Regions from separate parts of the Paenibacillus ilasis genome, predicted to be linked through region 2. Evidence: riboswitches for the same ligand, from Rfam matches in the RefSeq annotation. Region 2 holds a riboswitch; each other region holds the start of a gene.
What was found. A riboswitch is a leader RNA that binds a small molecule or an ion and turns the genes downstream of it on or off. The one in region 2 is predicted to bind cyclic di-AMP.
Positions count from the first base shown of each region.

Region 1 (5,145 bases), on a different contig from region 2:
CGGACCGCCAGGCGGATAACCGCCGATGCGACATTCGGCTGCGGGATAAACACCGTGTGCGGCACAATACAGACCAGCTTAGGTTCGCTGTAATATTGAACGGCAATACTAAGGCTGCCGTAATCCTTGCTTCCCGGTGCCGCTGCCATCCGCTCTGCCACTTCTTTCTGAATCATCACCACAATATTCTCCAACGGCAGCTTTTCCTCCAGCAGCTTCATGAGAATCGGCGTCGTAACATAATACGGCAGATTGGCAACCACACTTACCTTCGATACGTCCGCGAAATCCTGACGGAACAGCTCATGAAGATCGACCTTCAGTACATCCCCATGATGCACCTTCACATTCTCATAGGGCTCCAGGACCTCCCTCAGGATGGGAATCAGGCGCTGATCAATTTCGACCGCGGTGACGGTTCCTGCCGTCTGTGCCAGCTTCTCGGTTAATGCACCGATACCAGGACCGATCTCAAGAGCTCCCTTATCTTCATCCAGTCCTGCAGCTTCCACAATTTTATACAGAATATTCTGATCAATGAGAAAGTTTTGACCCAGACTCTTCTTGAAGGAGAATCCATGCCGTGAGATGATCTCCTTCGTCCGTCTTGGTGTTGATATATCCTCGATCCGATTCATTGGCTTACGCCCCCTTCTTCCAGTTGTGCAAGTGCGGCCAGAAATTCTTCACGCGATATTTGAAACATGGCCAATCGTTTATGGAATTGCTTGCTGTTGCAATATCCGATCCCCAGCAGATTTCCCATCGCCATACGTCTTGCCGCCGCCTCCGGGTGCGCTGATAATCCAGCCTCCAGCATGTCCTCCAAGCTGATCAGGCTCTCTCCACCCTCAAAGGAGGTATGAACCCGATCCAGCGCACGCCGTATCGCCTCTGGCGAGGCATTCTCCACGCCGATATCCCCTTTGCGGGTAGCATCTGCTTCGGGAATAAAGGCATGCTTGCAGCCAGGCACCCCCTGATCCACGATTTTGCGGATCCGCTCCCCTGCATGGTCAGGATCTGTCAATATAATAACGCCTCTGCGCTCCTGGGCAAGCGCTATGCGTTTCAGGATTTGCTTGTTGATCGCTGAACCGCCCGTTTCGATCGTATCGGCGTCTACGGCCCGTTTAATGGCAACGGTATCGTCTCTGCCTTCCACAACAATCACTTCTTTAATCATGCGTTCGTTCTCTTCCTTCCCAAGCAAAGCAGGCCTGTACAACTTTAAGGTTCAACCAACTTGGCCTTAAATACTCCGTTCTTAACAAAACAAAAGAAGAGGAAATATTCCCTCTTCTTGATCATCATATATTATAAGCTAAATAGTATAGCATTAGAATGGCAATGTAAATTGGAATTCATGCGTCTAGTTCAATTCAGGCTTAACCGGACCGATCACGTAAACGGTGCGGCCGCTCTTCCGGCCGAAATTCATGGCCGATTTCAACGAATCGTAATAAACATCGATTTTGTTGCCTTTGATGGCACCGCCCGTATCTTCAGCACGACGGAAGCCAATGCCTTCGATATAGACCCACCATCCGATTGGGATGATGTTAGGGTCAACGGCGATGGTGCGCCCTTCAGTAACGCGTGTGCCGGATGCAGTGCGCGTACCGATTCCTTGCTGCTCGGCGGAATACGCCGTCATCGACACGTTGTTCAATACCTTCTTGTATTTAAAATCAACGCCTGCGCGGGAGACTACATTGTTCTCCACAGCCTTGGCGGTCGTTACTTTTTTCGTGCCCGACAATTTAGCCGGTGTAGCTTTTACATCGGTGGCTGCCGCCTGAACGATAACAGGCTTCTCCACTTTTTTCGTGCCTACGGCAATGATTTTATCCTTCGTTCTGCGCTCAATCTCTTGGGAGACCTTCGTCTTGGAAACCAGCTTGCCATTGTGGTAGACCTTCTCGTAATGGTTCACCATGAGACCAGGCTCGCCCCGCTGAATGACGCGGTTATCGCCCTTTTCAAGCGATGGGTCGGCTGTCTTGATCACGCGGAATTCGCGGTCTTCCGTCTCCTTGACTTTTTGTTTCGTGACGCGAACGACATGGATATTCATATTGCTGGTCAGCTTCGTGTCTTGCGACGGTTGTACTATATCTTCACCCTGGATCGTAACGCCAGCCTCTTTGAGTACATGATCAACCGTATCCTGGGATGTAAATATGGTTTTGGTTGTGCTGCCTACCGTAACTTTGACTGGAATTGCCCGTTCAATGATAATTCGGTCTCCGTCCTGGATCGCGCCGTTCAGAGGCATCGAAATCTGATCCTGGGGACTCAACGTGATCGCTTGCTCATCCAGCAATTCCTGCAGCAACGATCCACGTGTTTCCACCGTAGTGACCCGGCCGTCGACGACAAGCTGAACCTCCTTGCCTGCCTGATCATGTACAACCAACGATATGAGAAGTGATACCGTAACGGCACCCATGGCGCCGAGCAACATCAGTTGACGCAAATTGTCATGCTTCCATCTCAATGCGTAAGACATGCTGGATGATTGTGATTCATGGGTTTCTTCAGGTTGAAAAATGCCCACTATTCCATCCTCCTTCATAGTCCCGCCGTCTAGGTAAACGCATGAATGCATTTGACGTGACTATAGCAATTTTTCTCACAGGGCATCCTGCTATCTATCTACACCCTGCGTCAATTCCCGTCTTCCGTCCATCTGCCATCACCTCCTGTTTACCAAGAGTATGATGATCCCTTCTCCATTATTCAAAAATAAAAGAAAGCCATTGAAAGAGTACTAGAGGCTCTAACGTGGCTTCCTGATGAATGAAATCATGGAAATGGTATGCACGAGATTTCCCCTCTTATTTCGCTTACGGAGTTAGCTGTCGGGTTCGGACGTAAGAGAGACGCCCTATATCCGGATACCCGCTCATGGCGAGATCCTTCAAATTCACCCCAAAGACCCGAAAAAGAAATCAAATACAGCTTCGTGCATTCAGACCAGTATGCACTGCAGTATCGGTTCCCCCGTTCTCCAGAATTTCGGAGATTAAGCGAGACGGTTCATGAAATATTCGGCTGCGATCTGCACATCACAGCTTCTTATCACTGAAAAGATGATATCCTGTTTACATGCAGGTTGTAAAGCAACATTCAACCACATTTTCTCATGTAAAAGGTTAAAATATTGTAATATCAACGCCTTTTCTGATTAAAAAACTTTAATTAATCGCGATTGCTCTCTTTTTCATCACTTTTGCTCTCGTTTTCGTTAAATGCCAAATCGTTCCAGCGCATTTTTGGTGGTAATTTGGGCCAATTCCTCATAGGACAACCCTCGAATTTCGGCTGCCGCCTCCGCCACCAATTTTACATATGCGGTCTCATTTCGTTTTCCGCGGAAGGGATGGGGTGTCAGGTAAGGCGCGTCCGTTTCGATCAATAATCGATCAAGCGGAACCTGTGCCAAAACCTCTTTGGGCTGCTTCGCATTCTTGAACGTAATCGGCCCGCCAAATGAGATATGGAATCCCATATCCAAGCACATTTTGGCCGTTTCCCAGCTTCCGGAGAAGGAATGCATGACACCGCCGACTTCGGAGGCCTTTTCCTCCCGCAAAATGTTAACGATATCTTCATGCGCATCCCGATTATGAATGACAATGGGCATGTTCAACTCCCGGGCAAGTCCGATCTGACGTCGAAGCACACGGTGCTGGACTTCTTTCGGGGATGTATCCCAATAATAATCCAAACCGATCTCGCCGATTGCCACCACTTTCTCATGACTGCATAAAGCAGCGATCCAATCGAGATCCTGATCCTCCATGGTAATCGCATCTACAGGATGCCAGCCCACCGCCGCGTAAATAAAATCATAAGTCTCTGCCAGCTTCATCGTGGTCGGGATCGTCTCCCGGTTAAATCCGATATTGATCATCCTGGTGACGCCGGCTTCAAGCGCCCGCTGGATAGCCGCTTCCCGGTCTTCGTCGAATTGGGGAGCGTCCATATGAGTGTGCGTGTCGAACAGCATAATAATCACACTCTCCTTCCTGTCGTTTCTGTGTCGTATATCTTCCATTAGTTGGGTAAATTACAAATGCACCAAGCGTTATTATTCCCACTGGGTTAATGTTGTTGTTTGAAAACACCGGCTATCTTCTCCGGCATTTGAGCCAGCAGCGGACCCACCTTCTCCTCCGGATAATAAAGATGGTATCGTCCTTTATGAATGCCGCTGATCGAGCGTACAATATCGGATACCTCCGAGATTTCCTTCAGCTCATCATGCCGATCTAGAAGCAGAATCTGTTTCTCGTTAAGCGGCATATCGGAATGAACTTTATCATAAGGAAGATCGGTTGGAAAATCAATCTCCAGGTCATATTCCGGATGTAATCCCACGGTACGGAACGCTTGGCGTATCCCGTCGATGGTTTCCAGATCGATATTGTCGATTTCTACATATTTGTAGAGCTTTCGGTGCATGAAACGGCCGCATAATTCGCTAAGAAGCTTGTCTTCTTCCTCCGTCCATTGCAGAAAGGAGGTTTGAATCAGGGCTTCATCAAGACGCAGGTATTGATTCACGTCAATATGGCCTGCAAACAACGCAGGAAGCGGCTCTACCATGAACCGGAAAGCATACCCGCTGTCATGCAGTTCTTTTGCCCGGCGGAAGATTTGGCGCAGGATGATCTCGGAGCTTCGCGTGACGGGATGAAAATATACCTGCCAGTACATCTGATACCGTGACATCAGGTAATCCTCCACGGCGTGCATGCCTGATTCCTTTACAACGACCCGATCCCGGTATGGCCGCAGCATCCGCAAGATCCGGTCAATATCAATCGTTCCATAATTAACCCCCGTATAATACGCATCCCTTAGCAAATAATCCATCCGGTCTGCATCCAGCGGACTAGTGACCAGGTTTATCACGATCGGTTTATCGTAGGTTTTGTTAATAACCGAAGCCACTTTCTCGGGGAAATCCGCTCCGAGCTCCCGCAGTACCTGATTGACGCAAGTATCCCCAAGCAGAATTCGGCATGTCCAATCCTCGTGATTCATATGAAAGGCTTCTTCTATAGAATGGGAAAAAGGTCCATGCCCCACATCATGCAGCAGGGCCGCGCAGAGCGCAACCTGCCTTTCCTCGAC
Region 1 covers NZ_JBHDJG010000009.1:47,944-53,088, forward strand. Annotated here, with positions in the region: gene rsmA (16S rRNA (adenine(1518)-N(6)/adenine(1519)-N(6))-dimethyltransferase RsmA) at 1-638, opposite strand, end outside; gene rnmV (ribonuclease M5) at 635-1,186, opposite strand; gene ACETK5_RS32350 (G5 domain-containing protein) at 1,373-2,560, opposite strand; cyclic di-AMP (ydaO/yuaA leader) riboswitch at 2,831-3,045, opposite strand; gene ACETK5_RS32355 (TatD family hydrolase) at 3,251-4,018, opposite strand; gene ACETK5_RS32360 (HD domain-containing protein) at 4,111-5,145, opposite strand, start outside.
Region 1: linked by a shared signal. The riboswitch ahead of ACETK5_RS32350 (G5 domain-containing protein) and the one ahead of ACETK5_RS21970 (hypothetical protein) in region 2 are both predicted to bind cyclic di-AMP.

Region 2 (5,145 bases):
GGGCGATCCCGAACCGGACCTCTTTGCCCTCCATGCTGCCCTGCGAAACGTCGATGCCCAGGCGGTTCAACGCCGGATTGCCGTTGGTTTCGGCGGCATAGTTCAGCGACAGGAATCCGATAAATAAGGTCATCATTACCGAAAAAATAATCCAGCCCTGTTTGCGGCTCTTGGCGAACAAACCGAACGTATACGGGAGCGCCGCCCCAAGACTCCACATGCACAGAATTTCGATCACATTGGTCAGCGGGGACGGGTTCTCGAATGGATGCGCCGAGTTGGCTCCCATAAACCCGCCCCCATTGGTGCCCAGATGCTTGATCGATTCGAGTGCAGCCACCGGTCCTACCGCAATTTGCTGCTCGCTTCCTTCCAGCGTCGTGACGCTGAGCGTAGGCTTTAACGTCTGCGGTACCTGCAGCGCCACCAGCACCATCGCAATGATGAACGCTGCCGGGATGAATACCCGGGTGTGGGCCTTAACGAAGTCCTCAAAGAAGTTGCCGACGGTCGTGCCCTTGCTGGTTACCGCCCGGATAAAAGCAATCGCCACGCACAGCCCGGTCGCGGCGGATGTAAACATCATCATCGTAATGACGGCCATCTGGGCCATATAAGACAATCCCGACTCCCCGCTGTAATGCTGAAGATTCGTATTGGTCATAAAGCTGATGATCGTGTTGAACGACAAGGTCGGTTCCATATGACCGATGCCGTTCGGATTCAGCGGCAGCACCTTTTGCAGCCGCAGAATCAAGTACCCCGCCGCAACCAGCACGATATTCGTTAACACAAAGCTGACGGCATACCCTTTCCATGTCATCCCTTTGCGTTCTTTCAAGCCGATCAGAGCGAAAATCGGTTTCTCCACCCAGAAGAACCATCTGTCCGTTCCATTGCTTTCATTGCGAAACACCTGGTATAGATAAGTTCCCAGCGGCTTGACCAGCAGCACCAGAACGAGTATAACGATGGCAATTTGTAAAATGCCCATGACGAATGCCTTCCTCCTTCAGCCGTTTCCCTAGAATTTTTCAGGGTGAATCAGCGCATAAATCAAATAGAGAAAAATAAAAATCGTGAATATCAACATGATCATCACGGCTGATCAGCCTCCGGTTCCGAAACCACACGCCCGCACCAGGACATAAACAGCATGAGCAGTCCGTAGGTTCCTCCCAAAATAAGCAACATAACTAAATCCTGCATGAATACAACCTCCCGAAACTCGTTGTGAAATCAGCCAAACGCTTAACTGCCAATAGACGCTATGAGAAAGGCCACGTGACGATGGTTCGTATGAAGCACCACATCAGCACCCAACCCTTTGTATATCAATCGCGGATTGCTGGAATGGGTGATCACATAAATCGACTCTGCGGTCCAAGTCCGGCAAATCCGTAAATAGCGACAGCACAGATTCAAGCTGCTTTCGAACAGAAACACCTTGCTGACGGAAAACTCAGGAATGATCCAGGTTTGCTCGTCTCTTGTATCAATCAGAATAATGTGTTTGCAGCCCAGATCTCGCAACCTCTCCTGCTCAGCCCGGTTGTTGGCTATGGCCGCAAACGAAACATGTTTTTGAATCAACTGGCGGACGAATTCCTCCCCGGCCTTGTTCGGCGCGGATACCAGGATGAATTCCTGCGGTTTCTCCATCTTCTTTTCTCCTCCTAAGGTCAGAAAGAGAAGGCAACAACAAAGAAGCCCGTGGAAAGAGAAGAACTCTTCCCGCAGGCTCCTTAATAGGACACGGTGAAATACACCATGGCCCAAGTCCACGACAATCGTTGCCTCTCTCGATACGCTTACGAGGTTAGCTGACGGATTCGGGCGTGAGAGTCGCCCTACCCATAGACCGTTATCTTGTCTACAGGATTCACCCCAGAGAGATCAAGTTCATCTCCCGACTGGTTCCCCCGTTCCTTTTCCATTCAAGGACTCAGCGAAAATTAAAAACGAGTAGCATGTTATTCTATTAGCCATTGACTTGTCGTCCAGACTAGGCGAACAGCACAGCATCAGGAGGTTTACGCGGTGAGAGTCGCATCATCCTGCTGTTTCAGTGAAGGCCCATGGTGCCTTCGCTCAAGATTCAATCCATAAAGAGCCAGGCGCAGCTCTCACACTGCCTTTAGACCTTCATGGAGCGGCTGCCCGTATGCCATGGTCTTTGATGACCGTCAATTCATAGTTCGTATCATACGTCCGGCCTTGCAGGATGTAAATGTGAGCAAAAACACATGTGGCGTTATGTCGAACAGGAACGGACCAATTCCGCTCCATTATCTCCAGAATACTGCTCTATACTATGTATTTCTCTTGTTTTCTTATATTTATCGTAATCTATCGAGATACCGAGATTTTGCCATGATAATAGATGACACGACCCAATGTACACGTTTTCTTTTGCGGTTTTTATCGATTTTCGGAATGTATCCGTCCCATATGGCCATTTACTTTTAGATTCCTCCGGCGTATGATTCATCCATCTATTCGAAACATTCATTTACGCTGAGCTCCCGACAGATCGGGAGACGGGGGAACCAAAATCGCCAATGGGGCTTCTGTTGGTGAACGGGGTGAATCCGCAGGCCTGATGGTCAGGCGCTGCGGTAGGGTGCTCTCAAGCCCGAATCCGTCAGCTAACCTCGTAGGCGCGTTTTGAGAGAGAACACCACCCGAGCCTTAAGCGGAAGCGCCCACTGGAGTAGGGCCTCTAACGATAAATAGGCCTGGAGAGCGGGGTATCTCTGCTCACCAGGCCTTTTTGCCGTGCATATAACATTCCTATAAAGGAGCGTAGATCATGACGAAACTCATCGAGGCCGCACTGGCACCCGTCATCGAAACCGCATCGCCTGTAATATGTGAAGAGCCCATCCGCAACATGGAGATGTTCCGTTTCGACCAGAGCTCGGCTGAACGCTTTATCCCCTCGAGCGATCAAGGCGGTAACTGCGGTTTGTTTAAAATCAGCTGCGAAAACGCGGCCGGGTATGCCGAATATGCACTGCCAAGCACGGGAGAGTTCGCGGATCTGGTCCGCTGGGCATCCGTCTTTACAAGGCTGAGAGGCATGCCCGTGACGGAGGCCGTTCGCTATGCCCAGAAGCAGCAGCAATGGGGATCTGTACGGATGCAACTCGCCGTATCGGCCCTCACCGATCTGGAGGCCAATCTGCAACAGCACATCACCCGTGAGCGGTTAGGTAGCCTTCCGCTGGAGCGTTCCTACCTAATGAACTGCTCGGAGGCGTATTATTTCTAGGACGACAGCTAGAAAGAGCTACCGTCCTCGCTTCCATTGCAATTGGTTGTTTTCCCCCGCTCACTTGAACATATTTTTGAGCACCATCATCAGGTTAGCCGGCTTCTCTGCCAGCCGCCGGGTGAAATACGGGTACCACATCGTTCCGTAAGGCATATAACACCGGATGCGGTAGCCGTCCTGCGCAAGCGCAGCCTGATCGTTCATCCGCAGCCCGTACAGCATCTGAAACTCAAATTCCTGTTTGTCTATGCGGCTCTGCTCGGCAAACACCTTCACCCAGTCGATGATGTGGTCATCGTGCGAAGCAATCGCGACGTAGGCGCCCTGATCAAAATGCATTTTGATCAATTTCTTATAGTTGTCAATAACCTCCCGCTTCTGCTGAAAGGCAATGGTTCCAGGCTCTTTGTACGCCCCCTTCACCAACCGCAGATTAACACCGGCATGCATTAAATTCTTGACGTCCTCCTCCGTACGGAACAAGTAGGCCTGCATCACAGTCCCCACATTGGTCAGCCCCTCTTGATGGAGCCGCAGTGTCATGTCAATCGTGGCCTGGGTGTACGGGGAATCCTCCATATCCAGACGAACGAAGTTCCGGTGCTCTTTCGCCTTTTTCGCCACCAGCTTGATGTTCTCGTAAGCCATCTCGGGGTCCAGTGCCATCCCCATCTGTGTCGGTTTCAGCGATACGTTCGATTTCACTCCCCGCTTGGCAATCCCTTCCACAAGCTTCAAATACTCCTCCCGGTACCCGGCCGCTTCATCCAGCGTCGTGATACCCTCCCCCAAATGATCGAGCGTGACGAGAATGCCCTTCTCGTTCAGCCTCTCAATTTCATCCAGCGCCTCATCCAAGGTATCGCCGGCTATGAATCTGCCCGCCAATTTCCGACCGTACTTGATCGACAACCACTTCACGAATTTATTACCGGACACCGTCAGGATCACTTTACGGTAAAGCTCGGTTCCGTCCATGCGTGCGCCCCCTTTGCAAAAGGTAAACCAAAATGCACTCTATCTTAACTCATATGCAAAAATCATGACGGCATGCAGGAAGACATACATATCTAACATAGAGCTTCTCACCAGAAGATCCTAAACACCCCACCATGATGCATTCAGCAGCTGGACCATAGACCTTAAGCTTCGATTCATATCATGTTAAGGAGGGGCCTCCCATGCGCGTACCTTTTCGGAACGAACCATTTATGGATTTCAACAACGAGTGGAACAACAAGTTATACGATGCGGCGTTATCCGGAGTCGAAGCCGAGCTTGGCCAATCGTATCCCTTGGTTATCGGCGGTACCAAAATCTATACGGAGCGTACCGCACAATCGGTCAATCCGTCTCGGAAACGTCAGGTCATCGGCATTGTATCCCAAGCCGATACCGAGCTTGCCGAACAAGCTATTCAGACGGCAGCGCGTACCTTTGAGACGTGGAAGCACACCGAGCCGAGCGAACGGGCACGATATCTGTATAAGGCAGCTGCGATCATGCGGCGGCGCAAGCTCGAGTTCTCCGCGCTGATGACGCTGGAAGCCGGCAAAACGCGTGCCGAGGCGGACGCGGATACGGCCGAAGCGATCGATTTCATGGAATTCTATGCACGCGAAATGCAGCGTCTAAGCGCGCCCCAGCCGTTGACGGTTCACGAGGAGGAAGAGAATCATCTCTATTACATCCCGCTTGGCGTCGGCATCGTCATTCCGCCGTGGAATTTTCCGCTCGCGATTATGGCAGGCATGACCACAGCAGCCATCGTCTCGGGTAACACCGTTGTGCTGAAGCCAGCGAGCACCACGCCGGTCATCGCCGCCAAATTCGTGGAGCTGCTGGAAGAAGTCAGCCTGCCTCCGGGC
Region 2 covers NZ_JBHDJG010000002.1:407,555-412,699, reverse strand. Annotated here, with positions in the region: gene kdpA (potassium-transporting ATPase subunit KdpA) at 1-994, opposite strand, end outside; gene ACETK5_RS21980 (potassium-transporting ATPase subunit F) at 1,025-1,093, opposite strand; gene ACETK5_RS21975 (hypothetical protein) at 1,252-1,662, opposite strand; cyclic di-AMP (ydaO/yuaA leader) riboswitch at 1,793-1,961, opposite strand; cyclic di-AMP (ydaO/yuaA leader) riboswitch at 2,506-2,679, shown strand; gene ACETK5_RS21970 (hypothetical protein) at 2,813-3,274, shown strand; gene ACETK5_RS21965 (proline dehydrogenase family protein) at 3,335-4,255, opposite strand; gene pruA (L-glutamate gamma-semialdehyde dehydrogenase) at 4,459-5,145, shown strand, end outside.

Region 3 (5,145 bases), on a different contig from region 2:
ATCGATGTACTGGAGAATGAGCTGGGGTTGTTTATCCCGGTCTGCGGGCTTGTGAAGGATGCCAAGCATAAAACAGCGCAGCTCATGGTCGGAGACCCGCCGGAGCCGGTTACGCTGCCCCGGGACAGCCAGGAGTTCTATTTGCTGCAGCGCATTCAGGATGAGGTTCACCGTTTTGCGATTTCCTTCCACCGCGAACAGCGCGGCAAATCGATGGTATCCTCTAAGCTGGATTCCATCCCGGGCATTGGAGAGAAGCGCCGCAAGCTCCTGTTGAAGCATTTTGGCTCGGTCAAAAAAATAAAAGAGGCTTCAGTCGAAGACTTCAAGCCCCTTTCAATCGGTGAGAAATTAGCAACGGAAATTCTTAAGGTACTTCGTGAGGAGGAGTCGTGACATACGGCTTCTCTTTTTTTGTTGGATTGAAACGGTAAATCGCATACGCGACCATCGCCGGAAGTACCATGTAGAAAGCACCGATCAGCAAGTTGCTGGTGTCCTTGAGCAGGATCAGGCTAATGCCCATCAAGATGCTGTTAAAGATGACATGGGAGAACATGGCCGCCAAATACCCGTATTTCAAAAAGATGTAGCTGAACAGCAAGCCGATGATAACCAGTTCAATGGGCCGGGAAATTACAGGGTATATCGGATAGAGCGTATGCCCAAGCGCCCAAATGAGCGAGGTAATTAAACTGGCCACAAACGTATTGCGGACGATCTTTTTCACCATTTTGATGCCGAACAGTCGATAGACGGCCTCCTCGGATATGCCGGCCAGCCAAGCCATCAGTGGAAACAGCCAAGGATAGAGCATGTTATAAGGAGACTGTGTGGCATCCGTGGTGGACCATGTATTTAAGGTTAGGCCCAGAACGACAAAGATAATGGATTGGACCCCAAGCAGGATGAAAGCCCACATATACCCCAGCTTCATGCTGTCCAGTACATACTGTCCGTATCCGGGTTCTTTGGCTCGAGGCCATGGATTGAGTCCGTCTTCTTTTTGCCATAGCCCGTTGCCCCCGACAAGGGAGAAATAGAGCAGCGCGGAGAAGATAAGCGAATAGACCGCATAAAAAATCATCATTCCGATTATACCGGTTTGCGACATCCCCTCGGATTGGAAAACGGGAATCAGATTATACGTATTCAACATCTGAATGATAAACAGCAGCGCCGATAGGAACAGGCCGCGCTTAAAGGACGTATAGGCTCTGGTCTTCACGCTGTATACAATCGCAAGAATGCCAAGGATAAGGGTGAACAGGCCATACCCTGCAAGCGTCAGCAGCGTTGCATCCTGGGTCTGTTTGTTGACATAGGCGGAATGGGCGGCCGGGACTGAAAAGGATGGCTCATAGGAGCGTAATTTCCCCTGTTCGAAGGTGAAACGGTGCTCCAATCTGGAATCGCCAATCTTGGATTCCGGGTCCACATACCGGAGCCGGGGTTCCCCTTCCCGCGTAACCAGCTCCAGTTGCGACGGATCATAGCCCGCTCGTTGGAGCCAAGGCTCTGCGAGAGCTTGCTTCTCGGCTAATGACATGCCGTCCTCGACGACAAGCAGCATCTGCCTTTGTACATCGCCCTTGTTCAGCTCAATCCGTTCATAGCTGGAGCGGGCGAAATCGTACGAGAAGCCGACGATGCCTGAATTTTGCATGTGCACGTCCACATTGAGGGCATCGCCTCCCGGTTCGCTGAAGCGAACGCGGTATACGTCATAGGGATATTTGGCTTCATAGGTTTTGTTGTATTCCGAAAGTTTCTTTTCCTTCGCCAGATATCCGTAAAGTTCCGATTTGGATTGATATGTAACCAATGCGTCATCCGTTTTTGCAGCCGTAAACTGCAAAAACTCCTGAGCAAAGCTTGAAGCCGCTTGCCGAGCCTGCTCCTTGGATATGATATTCGGGGTTGCCATCTCGGTCGAATCCGGATTCGTCGACGGAAACACCTGAAATAATAGGAACAGAATCAGGCCGACTGCGGCAGGCGCGATGAGCTGTTTCAGATTGGGCTTCAGCTTCAAGGCCTCTCTTGCACGATTCATGAAATTCCTCCTCTAAGAAAGTTGATACTCCCACTGGTATTCGATATGCCTGATTAAGAACGCATAGAGTCAATATAACATAGTTATGAAAGTCATTAGCAGCTTATCCCAATATCCGGAATAATGAAATAAATCGATGAAAATGAATGAAAGGTTTCGAAAACGTTAGAGAACCCTATGCTTGTATTCTTGAATATGCCCAATTCGCGTTCTTTTAAAGATTTTTTGGGTGAAAAACGGCATTGGGTTACGTACCGGATTGCGTTATAATCACATCATGCTTCAAGGAACCGAATATTCCAGCCGAATTTCGTACTGAAAATGGGGGAACCATGTAATTGGGGTGAATTTCATTATTCCTAGAATAATGAATAGGGCGACCTGTGGAAATGCCCGAATCCGTCAGCTAACCTCGTAGGCTGCAGCACAGGAACCAGACCGTAAGGGCACTGCGTTTTCCAGTGTCTTTTTTTCTTGATTTTTTTTAAGAAGGTGACCGATTGAACTCTAAATTTAACTGGCTCAGGCTGTCTCCGCCGCAGATTCTCGTGCTTGGGTTTGCAGCTATTATCTTCATCGGGACGGCGCTGCTAATGCTGCCGATTTCCACAAGTACGGGTGAACCGCTTGAGTTTATCGATGCCTTGTTCACTTCGACATCGGCAACTTGCGTAACGGGGCTGGTTGTGGTGGATACAGGAACGACATTCAGTTCCTTCGGAGAAGTCGTGATCATGCTGCTGATCCAGATCGGCGGGCTCGGCTTCATGACGATGGCCACTTTATTTGCCTTGGCTCTCAAAAGGCGCATATCGCTCAAGGATCGTCTCATTCTGCAGGAAGCGATGAATCAGTCCTCGATGGAAGGAATCGTAAGGCTGATTCGCAGAGTGCTGCTGTACTCCCTCATCATCGAGGCCTGCGGCGCTGTCATTCTATCGATTCGTTGGGCGTTCGATATGCCGCTTGGCCAGGCGATTTATTACGGTGTCTTTCATGCGGTCACGATGTTTAACAACGCCGGTTTCGATTTGTTTGGTGATTTTCGGAGTTTGACCGGGTATGTCTACGATCCTGTAGTCAACGTTGTCGTGATGTTTTTGATTGTCTCAGGCGGCATTGGATTTATCGTCCTATCCGATCTGATTGATTTCCGGAAACAGCGGAGACTTTCCTTGCACTCCAAAGTGGTGCTCACCATGACGGCTACCCTGCTGCTGGTTGGATTTATCGTCATTCTTATATTCGAATTCACCAATCCGAGGACGCTCGGCTCCCTGAATTGGGGCGGAAAATTCTTCGGCGCGTTATTCCAATCCGTAACGCCGCGTACAGCCGGCGCGAATACTATAGATATTACGGGGCTTAGACAGGCCACGCAATTTTTTATCGTGATTCTGATGTTTATCGGAGCATCCCCAGGTTCAACCGGGGGCGGTATCAAAACCACAACCTTCACCATTATGGTGGGGGCGGTCATCGCCATGATGCGCGGGCGTGAAGACATCGTCATGTTCCGGTATCGCCTGGCCCAGGAGCGGGTGCTGAAGGCACTGACCATTGCATTACTGGCCCTGCTGCTCGTTCTAACCGTATCGATGATTCTGTCGACGACAGAGGAAGGGGACTTCTTGGAGATCCTCTTCGAAACGACGTCCGCCTTCGGTACGGTGGGTCTCTCCATGGGCTTAACGCCTGATCTGACGGTGTTTGGGAAGGTATTGATCAGCATTACGATGTTTGCAGGGCGATTGGGGCCTTTGACGCTTGCTTATGCACTGGGGCCGAAAAAGGGTAAAGAATTATATCGTCATCCGGAAGGCAAAATGATTATTGGATAAGGAGTACAGGAGAGACATGAAACCAAAGCAATTTGCAATCATCGGTTTGGGACGATTTGGCGCCAGCCTGGCGCTTGAGCTGATGGAACAGGGATATGAGGTGCTCGGCATCGACCGCAATGAAGAGGTCGTCGAGGATATGAGCGAGCTGCTGACGCACACGGTGGTGGCGGATGCTACGGATGAAGAGGTGCTTAAATCGCTCGGTATCCGTAACTTCGACTGCGGGATTGTTGCGATCGGAAACGATATTCAGATGAGTATCTTATCTGCCATCTTGTTGAAAGAGCTTGGTGTTGCCATGGTCGTTGCCAAGGCAATTTCGGTGCTGCACGGCCGGGCACTGGAGAAGCTGGGCGTGGACCGGGTGATCTTTCCGGAACGGGATATGGGGATTCGGGTAGCCCATCAGCTTGTCACGCCCAACCTGCTCGACTATATCGAATTATCCAAGGACTATCTGATTGTGGAGATGACGGTCACGGACTGCATGGACGGAAAAACGCTTAGTGAGCTCAATACGAGGGTTCGCTACGGTGTCAGCGTGGTGGCCCTGAATAAACAATCCGGCATTATCGTAGCCCCGACAGCCATGGATGTGGTGAACTCCGGCGACATTATGGTGGTTATCGGGTCCAATGATAATGTGGATCGCTTTGAGTCTGAGGTCGTGAATATGCTGGAAAAATAAATATAGAAGAAAAACCTGACGACCTTATATCCGTCAGGTTTTCTTCATTTTATCCTCTTCGAGCTTACGGAACAGAATTTCCGTTTCGTCAATCCAGCGGCTGGCCGCCTTGCTCAGCTCCGAGGCCTGGCCGTAGATCAGCGAAGTCGTTCGCCGGGTTTCAATGAGTGCCGGAATATGAATGTCAACAAGCCCGTTATCGGACAACAGCTGCGGCCTCAGATAGGATTTGGGCAGCAGCGCGGCCGCCTTGCAGGTCGGGATGAGCCTGACAATCGCTTCGAAGGAGTCGATCTCCATCCGGATATCCGGCATAATACCCCAGCGGTGGAACAGGTCATCCGTCAGCTTGCGGTACCAGGTTCCGGTCGAGAAAATGATCATCGGCAAGCCTTGAAGCTGCTCGATGCCAACATCCTCGATTTCCGCCAGCGGATGTGAGGACGGGATGACAAGCTCCAGATGGTCATCAAACAGCGGGATGCAGTTCAAGCCCGGCTGGTTGATGGAGGAGGCGACAATGCCGACATCGACCCGTTTATCCCTTACATAAGATA
Region 3 covers NZ_JBHDJG010000001.1:65,009-70,153, forward strand. Annotated here, with positions in the region: gene uvrC (excinuclease ABC subunit UvrC) at 1-396, shown strand, start outside; gene ACETK5_RS00440 (CPBP family intramembrane glutamic endopeptidase) at 368-2,056, opposite strand; cyclic di-AMP (ydaO/yuaA leader) riboswitch at 2,348-2,492, shown strand; gene ACETK5_RS00445 (TrkH family potassium uptake protein) at 2,557-3,897, shown strand; gene ACETK5_RS00450 (potassium channel family protein) at 3,914-4,588, shown strand; gene ACETK5_RS00455 (LysR family transcriptional regulator) at 4,622-5,145, opposite strand, start outside.
Region 3: linked by a shared signal. The riboswitch ahead of ACETK5_RS00445 (TrkH family potassium uptake protein) and the one ahead of ACETK5_RS21970 (hypothetical protein) in region 2 are both predicted to bind cyclic di-AMP.

Region 4 (5,145 bases), on a different contig from region 2:
TTCCTAAACTTTCGGTCTATGAACCCGCTGGTCTTCGCGGAAGAACAGAGGAAGGCTGGAATCTTCATCAATACCATGGCAACTCCGAATTCTATTCGAACTTCGGCATCTACAGCGTTCGCATCCGAGTGCCCGAAAATTACATTGTCGCGGCGACCGGATTCCCTACCAAGCCTGCCCAAAAATCAAACGGGGAAAAAATTTATCAATTCTATGCGGATGATGTGCATGATTTTGCCTGGTCGGCATCGCCAAACTTTGTCACGGCAGAAGAAGCATTCTCCGCACCAGGCGTACCGGGGGTCCGCATCAAGCTGTATCTCGATCCGGCCCATAAAGACTTAAAGGAGCGTTACTTTGATGCCGCCAAGTCGGCACTCGCTTCGTTTGGAAAATGGTACGGAACCTATCCGTATTCCACGTTGTCCATCGTCGTTCCGCCGGAATCGGGCAACGGGGCAGGCGGCATGGAATACCCGACGCTGGTCACGGCCTTCGGTGCCAAAAACGATTCGCCGGGATATGAGCTGGAGCGGACCGTCATTCATGAGATCGCCCATCAATATTTTTACGGAATGATCGCAAGTAATGAATTTGAGGAAGCGTGGCTGGACGAGGCCTTTGCAACCTATGCTGAAGAACGAGTGATGGAAAAAGAATACGGTATTACCTCCAATACGGCAGCTCAGGGAGCATCCATTACTTCCCCTGCACCGCTGAAGATGGAATCCTGGAAATACAGCTCCCACGAAAACTACGCACTGAATGTTTACACGAGGGGCAAGCTGGTGCTGCAAGGCATCGAACGGCAGGTCGGTCCGCAGATGATGGAGAAGATTCTTCATACGTATGCCCAGAAATACCGGTTCAAGCATCCGACCACGTCCGACTTCCAGAAAGTTGTAGAGCAAGTAAGCAAAACGTCCTGGCAGCCGTATTTTGACCAATATGTATATGGAAGCCAGATGGCGGATGTCGCCATCGACGTGATCAAAACCAAAAATAAAGGCACGGCGGAACATCCTCGTTATGAGTCTACGGTCAAGATTACGAGCAAGGACGGGGATATAACCAATGTGCCGATCGTGTTCGCCTTTGAGGATGGCAAAACGGTGGAGCGGACCTGGAGCGGCAAGGACGGCAAAGTTACTTACACCCTGGAGTACAGCACTCCGCTCGCCTGGGCCATGGTTGATCCCAAATACTCCATCGTCCTGGAGAACAAACACATCAATAACTATATGAAGGCAGGAATGGATCCGAAGGTGGTTACACGCTGGAATCTCAGTATTACCAAGCTTGTGGAGACGCTGTTCGGCAGCCTGTCATGGTGAGGGGGGAGCACATGAAAAGTTACGCAGGCCAAGGGTGGACCAGTGTTAAAGACCAGCTATACGTCTCGATTCTGCTCTTCTTATACCGTTTGCTGTGGGGATACTGCCTGTACCGACTCGTAAAATCGGCAGTCGTTCCCCTTCTGATGCGATATCCGGATTCTGCCCCTAACGAGCTCAGCCGTCTGTTATTCTTCTATGAGGGCGAGATGAGCCTAACCCTGAGCAGCACGGTCCACACCTACGGATGGCTTCTGGCCGGTTTGCTCCTGATCCGGATGGTTCTCACCCCGCTCATTCGGGCCGGCATCTTCTACAACCTTCACCAGGAAGCCAAGGGCGAGCGTGGTTTATTCTTCTTCACTGGCATGCGCAAACTGTGGAAACCTGTAACGCTATTCTATCTGATTGAGCTTATTCTCACCTTTGTGCCCGGTTACTGGCTTCTGCCCAAAATTCTTCCGATTCTGCTAAATGGGATTCAGGAGCCTGTTCTGCCCCTTCATGCACTGCCGTATGCCGTTGGCTGGTTCTTGTACGCCTATCTAATCCGCCTGTTATTGCTCTATATGCAGTTCGGGCGCACGGGAGACTTTGGTATGATCAGCTCTCTCCATGCGCTCTTCCGCCGCTTGGGCACGGCAGTGCTGTTATCCATCACCATCGGCGGATCCGCCTGTGTCATTCTGTTGCTCCTGAGCTCGGCTTCGCTCTTCTGGGCCGGGTTGATCGGCTTAATTATTCAGCAGGCCTCTTATTTTCTGAATGGACTTTTCCAAATTTGGGTAATTTCCGCTCAATATCATTTGTGGAGAGATTCCTCCTCATCGCATCCTTAATCGTTACAATTCGTTACCCTGAAATGATGAAACATGCTCGCGAATAAGCTGTAATCCGAAGTGACACGTTTCTATCCGGGTCTTGATTTTACAAAGAATAAGAGTTCATTTATCCTCTATATTACAAATTTCTGAGCGCCAAATTACAAAAAAACCTGTTTCCCCAAGATGGGGACAGGTTTTTTTGTTTAAAAATGATCTTTCCTCGTTTGCCAAATTGTTAATACTCTGCTAAAATAACGAATATGTTAGTAACAACTTTGTCATCTTTACTGTAACTTTTTGTTGGAACGATGTAAATTCGTTATCTATGTTGGAACGTCAGACGTCAATGAATGGGTTCATCAACATTTTAAGGAGCCGAATTCCCATAACGATATGGGAAGCGGGGGATCCGTTTTGGGTGAATTGATCTCGCAAGAGAGGGATCATAGGGGACCTTCAACCGAACCCTTAAGCTAACCTCGCAGGCAATGGAAGGAGCTTTTGTTTTGAAAAAGAAGTTAACGGCTGTTTCTCTAGGCCTCGCACTCGCACTCACATTAGGGACCGGAAGCGCTTTCGCCGATTCCAAATTAAATACTGCAATCAAACCAGCCATTGGTGTCTCTTATAAAACAGGCGGAACCACAACGAATGGTTTTGACTGCTCCGGATTCACCAGCTATGTTTACAAGAAGCTTGGCCTTAGCCTGCCGCGTACATCTGCAGCTCAATACAAAGTAGGTACGGCAGTATCCAAGAGCAACCTGAAAGCTGGCGATCTCGTGTTCTTCAACACATCCGGTAGAGGTGTATCTCATGTGGGTATATATGTTGGGAGCGGCAAATTCGCTCATTCCTCATCTTCGCGTGGTGTCATTATCAGTCCGCTAAGCCAGAGCTATTATGCCAACCGATATGTAGGCGCTAAGAGAATTATGAGTCAAAATACGTACAAATCTGTAGCTGTGAACTACAATTAATGTTGGAACTTTATTGATTTACTCTTACAAGAAAGCCCTGGGCTTATGAGATTGTGCCGATCTCATCCAGCGGCTTTTTTCTTTTGTTTATTCTGTCTATACCTTTATAACGTTCAGGACAACGGAAAAGTTCCCGCTTTTCGAAAAAAAATGAAATTTATTCTACAAGTTCACTTCACTTCGCCATGTCTTCACATCTTCTACCCTTTATATACCCTTCTCTCCCTTCATTAAACACCCATTTTGGAAAAATATTGATTTTATCCGATGCTTCGACGGCTAATGCTATTGAAAAATAGCGAAATTCACCAAGAAATAATTGCCAATCTCGCTTGCTGTCTGATAGAATGGACGCAGTAACAACTTTGTCATTAATGTAAGTGCTTTAATCATAGATTGCTATGCCGAATTCCCGGCCGAACGGGAAGCGGGGGAACCAACCCACGGGTGAATTGATCTTGCCGTCAAGAGATCATAGGGAACCTTCAACCGAACCCTCAAGCTAACCTCGCAGGCAACGAAAAGGAGCTTTCCATGCTGAAGAAAACATTATCGACAGCAGCCCTGAGTATCACGCTGTTGTTCACTTTGGGCGTTGGCAGCGTGTTTGCGGATCGTGCGCTGGATCACGAAATCGATAAGGTGCTAGGTACAAAATACAGCTACGGCGGCACGACCACGAGCGGATTTGACTGTTCCGGCTTCACCATGTATGTATATGCTAAACTCGGTCTGAAGCTACCGCATCAATCCGGCTCTCAATTCGACATGGGGACAAGTGTATCCCGTAAGGAGCTGCGCGCTGGCGATTTAGTGTTTTTCAACACATCGGGCCAGGGCATCTCCCACGTCGGCATTTATGTCGGCGATGACAAATTTGCCCATGCCTCCTCCAACCGCGGCGTGGTAATTAACCGCCTTTCAGAGGAGTACTATGATCAGCGATACGTGGGTGCGAAGCGTATTATGAGCAATGATAAGTATGAAGAGTCAACCGGTGAAACATCCTAAGTTATAGAGGCTAATCATCCTATACATACTGCTTGCCCGTTAAAGGAGCCCTTACCTCTCTTTGACGGGCTTTTTGATGTGACTTGAATATTCGTAAAATGGTTATTATTCATGCATACGATAGGAGGATTTCGCAAATGGATGCAACACCGATTTCATTTCACACTGTAATCATGCGTGAAGAGCACGCGGAAGAAATATGCGCCTGGACCTATCCTCCTCCCTATAATATCTATGGCTTTCTTCCCTGGGAGCAGATGAAAGGGCTTGAGGTGGAGTTTGGCGATCCGGACATTCGCCAGAGGCAGTACATCTCGATTCTGGATGAATGGGAGGCCCTTTGGGGGTTTGCCCAACTGTTTCCGATGCATGAGGTTACACGAATCGGACTTGGCATGCGGCCTGATTGGTGCGGGCGTGGAATGGGTAAACGGTTTATGCAGACGATTGTCCGGGAAGCCAGGCGGAGGCGCCCTGCCGACGAAATTGACCTGGAGGTGTTGACCTGGAATGAGCGTGCGATTCGCGCTTATCAAAGGGCGGGCTTTCACATCACCGATACGTACGAGCGGCTTACGCCAACGGGTAACGCCCTTTTCCATTGTATGGTGTATGAGCCCCCGGCAAATGAGGAATAGTAATCTTTGTCTATATGAAAAAGCACAATTTTGTGTACTTTTTATGAAGCCACGCCGTATAGTTGCTTTTTTTGTCACAACTGGCTATGCTGTCTATGGATGTTGGTTTATAATGGAGACAAGTGCAAAAGTGCAGTATACATAGAAGGGACGATATGACGATGCAAAAATGGATCATGAGCGGATTGTTCTTCGTCGCATGTGCGTTGGCTATTGCGCTGATGTTTACGCTCCCAGGTAAGGAACAGGTAGCTCAGGAAGAGAAGCCGACCATGCCGGAAGTGACTCTCGATGCTGCCGCAGCGGAAGCTACACTGAAAGCAAGCTGCATTAGCTGTCACGGCGACCAACTTCAAGG
Region 4 covers NZ_JBHDJG010000008.1:52,257-57,401, forward strand. Annotated here, with positions in the region: gene ACETK5_RS31985 (M1 family metallopeptidase) at 1-1,334, shown strand, start outside; gene ACETK5_RS31990 (hypothetical protein) at 1,346-2,173, shown strand; cyclic di-AMP (ydaO/yuaA leader) riboswitch at 2,522-2,661, shown strand; gene ACETK5_RS31995 (C40 family peptidase) at 2,665-3,138, shown strand; cyclic di-AMP (ydaO/yuaA leader) riboswitch at 3,531-3,670, shown strand; gene ACETK5_RS32000 (C40 family peptidase) at 3,676-4,149, shown strand; gene ACETK5_RS32005 (GNAT family N-acetyltransferase) at 4,287-4,787, shown strand; gene ACETK5_RS32010 (c-type cytochrome) at 4,949-5,145, shown strand, end outside.
Region 4: linked by a shared signal. The riboswitch ahead of ACETK5_RS31995 (C40 family peptidase) and the one ahead of ACETK5_RS21970 (hypothetical protein) in region 2 are both predicted to bind cyclic di-AMP.